DNA from 2 places in the Micromonospora sp. TSRI0369 genome. Region 1 is predicted to be linked to the other one. Evidence: predicted binding sites of a transcription regulator. Region 1 holds the regulator's gene; the other holds the start of a gene.
What was found. Region 1 encodes HspR, which represses chaperone genes until heat shock. Its sites were predicted from a motif close to TTGAGTNNNNNNNACTCAA; they were not measured.

Region 1 (2,390 bases):
CGCTCGCCACCGCGTACGTGTTGATCACGGTGGTGACCGGGCCGCTGCTCGCCCGGCTGCCCGACACCCAGTGGTTCAAGCAGTGGCTGCGCACCCGCGCCGCCGCCGCCCGTGCGGCAGCGGCGTTGCCCGCGCCGACCGGGGACTGACACGCGCCGGGCCAGACCTGCCACAGGCAGATCCGGCCCGGCGTTGTCAAATTGATCCCCGGAAGGTCTACCACTGCTCCGCTCAGCCGCGTTAACGTTTCGGCCCAGCAGCCAGGGTCCGCGGGTGGCCGGTGCCCCCGCCAGCGCAAGCGGAAGGTCGGCCGGTGAGCGTGCAGGAAGAGACGTTCCACGGCTTCGCCAATCCGGTCGATCCCTCGCCCGCCGAACTCCGGGCGTGGGCCTATCAACCGGATTCGGTGCCGCTGACCTCGATGCCGCCCGACTGGGACCTGCTGGTCGCCGGTGACCACCTGGTCCAGACGTTGTTCGACCTGGCGATGGATCAGGGCTGCCCGGCCCGCCGGTTCACGCTGCACTGCCTCTACATCTACGCCGCCGACGGCATCCGGACGAACTTCCGTGCCCATCCCAAGCGCCGGTTCCGCAAGCTGGTCGAGCAGGCCGAACGCGCCGGTGACGACCTGATGCGCAACTGGGCGCACAACAGCCGCGTGCTGCTCGCCCGGCCGGACCTCTTCGTCTACCGGGACTGGTGCGAGGGCGGCCTGGTCCGCGAGAACCGCCGCCTCTGACGCGTCGCCTCCCCGGGAACACGAACGGGCCGCGATCCCGAGCACACGAACGGGCCGGGATCCCCCGTGGATCCCGGCCCGCACGTCGGCGGATCGTCAGGTCGACCCGCCCTGCTTCTTGCGCCTCTCGTCGTCCCGGGCCCGGTCCACGCCGTGGTCCGTCTGGTCGGCGAAGCGCCCTTCCTTGACCTTGTCGCTGAAGCGTCCCTCGGTGACCCGGTCGAACCGCTCGCGGACGTTCTCGGCCACCTTCTCCAGCCGTTCCTCGGCGCGTTCCGCCACCTTCTTCGCCGGTTCCGCCATGGCTCCCCCTGCCAGCTCGGCGTCCGATTTAGGGGTTTTAGCCCTACCGGCGAGCCTAGTCGACAGCGCCCTGCCGCATCCCGCTTTCCTCCGACGAGCGCCCCGAACCGTGGACGCACGAAGGCCGGCGCGGCCCCGGGGGAGCGGGGCGCGCCGGCCTTCCGGTGAAGGTCAGCGGTCGGGAGCGCGGCGCGGTCGCCACACGACGAGCGCGGTGGACGTGCGGTTGGTCGGCACGAGATCGCCGCGGGGAAAGCCACCGAGCGACTCCAGCTCGGCGATCCGCCGGTACGCGGCGTCCAGCTCCGCCTCCAGGCGGGCCACCCGCTGCTGCGCCTCTTCGAGCAGCCGCTCCAGCCCGATGATCCGCTTGACCCCGGCCAGGTTGATCCCGTCGTCCTGGCTGAGCCGCTGCACCTCGCGCAGCAGCACCACGTCCCGGACGCTGTACCGGCGACCACCGCCGGACGCCCGGCCCGCCTGCACCAGGCCGAGCCGGTCGTACTGGCGCAGCGTCTGGGGGTGCATCCCCGCCATCCGCGCAGCCACCGAGATCATCAAGACCTTGGCCTCGTAGGCCGGGTCACCTGAGCCGACGTAACCCTCCGACATGCCCGCTCACCTCCGCTGCCGCCGTCAACTGAATCGACGTACCCGCGCGTCGAGATGTTCCCGCGCGGCGGGCGGAGTCTGCGCCGCGAAGGTCTCCAGCGCCGCCCGCGCCTCGTCCGAGACCTTCGCCGGAACCACCACGTCGAGCGTGACCAGCAGGTCACCGGCGCGGCCGTCCTTGCGTACGACGCCCATGCCGCGGGCGCGCAGCACCCGCCCGCTCGGCGTACCCGGTGGCACCCGCAGCGTCACCGTCCCGTCCAGGGTCGGTACGCGCAGGTCCGTGCCGAGAACCGCCTCGGCGTACGTGATCGGGACGTTCAGGGTCAGATCGTCCCCGGTGCGCCCGAACAGCTCGTCCGGGCGGACCTTCACCTGCACGAACAGGTCGCCCGCCGGACCGCCCCGCTCGCCGGGCTCACCCCGGCCGGCCAGCCGGATCCGCTGCCCGTCGGCCACCCCGGCGGGGAAGCGCACGTTGAGCGTGCGGGTCTTGGTGACCCCGCCGGTGCCGTGGCACTCCGGGCACTTCTCCTCGACGATCGTGCCGACGCCCTGACAGTTGCGGCACGGCTCGGAGAAGCTGAACGACCCCTGGTTGCGGGTGGTCACCCCGGCGCCGTGACAGACCGGGCAGGCCACCGGCTGGGTACCCGGCTTCGCGCCGTTGCCGTGACAGGTGTCGCAGACGCCGGGCGCGCGCAGAGTCAGCGGCAGCGTGACGCCGCGGACC
Region 2 (2,390 bases), on a different contig from region 1:
GGACTGCTCCGGCAGCCAGCTGCAGGGGCACGACGGTTTCCAGAACGGCAACCGGTGCGTCAGCACCGCGTTCGGTGAGGTGGGCGCCGCGGCGAACAACCCGTCGCTGCTGATCACGCAGTTCCCGAACCAGGTGCGGCGCAATCAGCCGTTCACGCTCCGGGTGACCACCAAGAACCTGGTGCGGGACCGCTTCCTCGCGGCCGGGCAGGGCGGCTACTACCTGGAGAGCTCGCTGCTCAACGGCGAGGGCCTGGTGCGCGGCCACTTCCACACCGCCTGCCGGATGCTCGGCAGCACCCGGCAGCCCCCGAACCCCCAGGACGTGCCGGCGTTCTTCGTCGCCACCGAGGACGGCCGCGGCGGCAACGAGCCGGACGACGTGCTGATCCAGATCCCGGGCCTGGCGCAGTCGGGTGTGGCGCAGTGCGCGGTCTGGGCCGGTGACGGTTCGCACCGCATCCCGATGATGGAGCGGGCGAACCAGACTCCCGCCATCGACGTGGTGCGCATCCGGGTCAACTGAGAGCGTGCGACGGCCGCGGTCGCCCGGGGAACCTTCCGGGTGGCCGCGGCCGTCGCATGTCCGCACGGCGGGTCCGGCAGGGAAGCGTGGGATTGGATCCGGGAAGAAATTTCGTGCCGCCGGAATCCAGCCCGATGAAAGTCATCGACGACACAAAAGGCCGGGCGGCCCGCTCCGATTTCTCAGCGTGACCCCGGGACGCCCGACGGTGAGTGTTTAGCGCTCAGCGGTTCTTGTACGCCTCGACGACCGACACCGGGATGCGCCCGCGCTCGGAAATCTCGTGCCCGTTCTTGGCCGCCCATTCGCGGATGGCGCGGTTCTGCTCGCGGTCCATTCCCGAGGTGCTCGGCCGGCCCGTGCGCCGGGTGGTGCGCGCGACCTCGGTCGCGCCGCGGCCGATCCGCCTGCCAGCGCTGATGTACGGGTCCAGTGCCTTGCGCAGAACGCCCGCGTTCTCGTCGGACACGTCGATCGTGTACGCCACGCCGTCCAGGCTGAACTCGACGGTCCGATCGGCCTTTCCGCCGTCGAGGTCGTCGGTCAGAACGGTGATTACTTTCCTTGCCATCGCCATTACTCCCTGTGTCGGGCGGGGTGTGCTAAGAGTCTGACTTACCTGGCGGTAATTTCGCAACAATACCCGCCTCTTTGCATTCGGCGGGTCGTGCCGGTAACCGTCGCGGCCAATAGAGGGCCGGTGCCCGATCGGAGCCGGGGGCAGTGGCCGCAGTGGCGTGGGTCACAACCCGGAACAAGGGACACGTTTTGTTACTTGAGCCAGACACGCTCAACCGACGTGATGGCAGGTGTTCGATGGCAACTCTTCCGGTACTTCCCTTGACCGACGCCGTCCTGCTGCCCGGGATGGTCATCCCGGTGACCCTCGACCCCACCACCCAGGCCGCTGTCGACGCGGCCCGCGCCACCGGCGACAAGGAACTCCTGGCCGTGCCCCGCCTCGACGGCGAGTACGGCTCCGTCGGCGTGGTCGCGACCATCGAGAAGGTGGGCCGGCTGCCCAGCGGCGAGCCGGCCGCGGTGATCCGCGGCCTCACCCGCGCCCGCATCGGCTCCGGCGTGCCCGGGCCCGGCGCCGCCCTCTGGGTCGAGGCGGCGACCCTCGACGAGCCCGCACCGGCGGGCCGCGCCCGGGAACTCGCCCGCGAGTACCGCGCGCTCATGACGTCAGTGCTCCAGCAGCGTGGCGCCTGGCAGGTGATCGACGCGATGGAGCGGATGACGGACCTGTCCGAGCTGGCCGACTCGGCCGGCTACGCGCCCTGGCTCAGCCTGGCGCAGAAGACCGAGCTGCTCGCCGCGCCGGACGTCACCGCCCGGCTGGAGCTGCTGGTCGGCTGGGTGAAGGAGCACCTGGCCGAGCAGGAGGTCACCGAGCAGATCAACAGCGACGTACGCGAAGGGCTGGAGAAGTCCCAGCGCGAGTTCCTGCTCCGCCAGCAGCTCGCCGCGATCCGCAAGGAACTCGGCGAGGACGAGCCGGACGGGTCCGCCGACTACCGATCCCGGGTGGAGTCCGCCGACCTGCCGGAGAAGGTGCGCGAGGCGGCGATGCACGAGGTCGGCAAGCTGGAACGGGCCAGCGACGCCTCACCCGAGGCGGGCTGGATCCGTACCTGGCTGGACACCGTGCTGGAGATGCCGTGGGACACGCGTACCGCTGACAACACCGACCTGGCCGCGGCGCGTGCGGTGCTCGACGCCGACCACGCCGGCCTGGCCGACGTGAAGGACCGCATCCTGGAGTACCTCGCGGTGCGCAACCGGCGCGCGGAGCGCAACCTCGGCGTGGTCGGCGGACGCGGCTCCGGCGCGGTGCTCGCCCTGGCCGGCCCGCCTGGAG

Region 2: the regulator HspR is predicted to act here: its motif matches at 1,302-1,320, upstream of lon (endopeptidase La).

What each region holds. Positions count from the first base shown of each region.
Region 1 is NZ_LIVU01000001.1:916,529-918,918, forward strand. Features, by position in the region: gene AMK25_RS04525 (cation:proton antiporter) at 1-149, shown strand, start outside; gene AMK25_RS04530 (hypothetical protein) at 314-742, shown strand; gene AMK25_RS04535 (hypothetical protein) at 839-1,045, opposite strand; gene AMK25_RS04540 (heat shock protein transcriptional repressor HspR) at 1,217-1,657, opposite strand; gene dnaJ (molecular chaperone DnaJ) at 1,682-2,390, opposite strand, start outside.
Region 2 is NZ_LIVU01000003.1:776,044-778,433, forward strand. Features, by position in the region: gene AMK25_RS12335 (hypothetical protein) at 1-526, shown strand, start outside; gene AMK25_RS12340 (histone-like nucleoid-structuring protein Lsr2) at 750-1,097, opposite strand; gene lon (endopeptidase La) at 1,343-2,390, shown strand, end outside.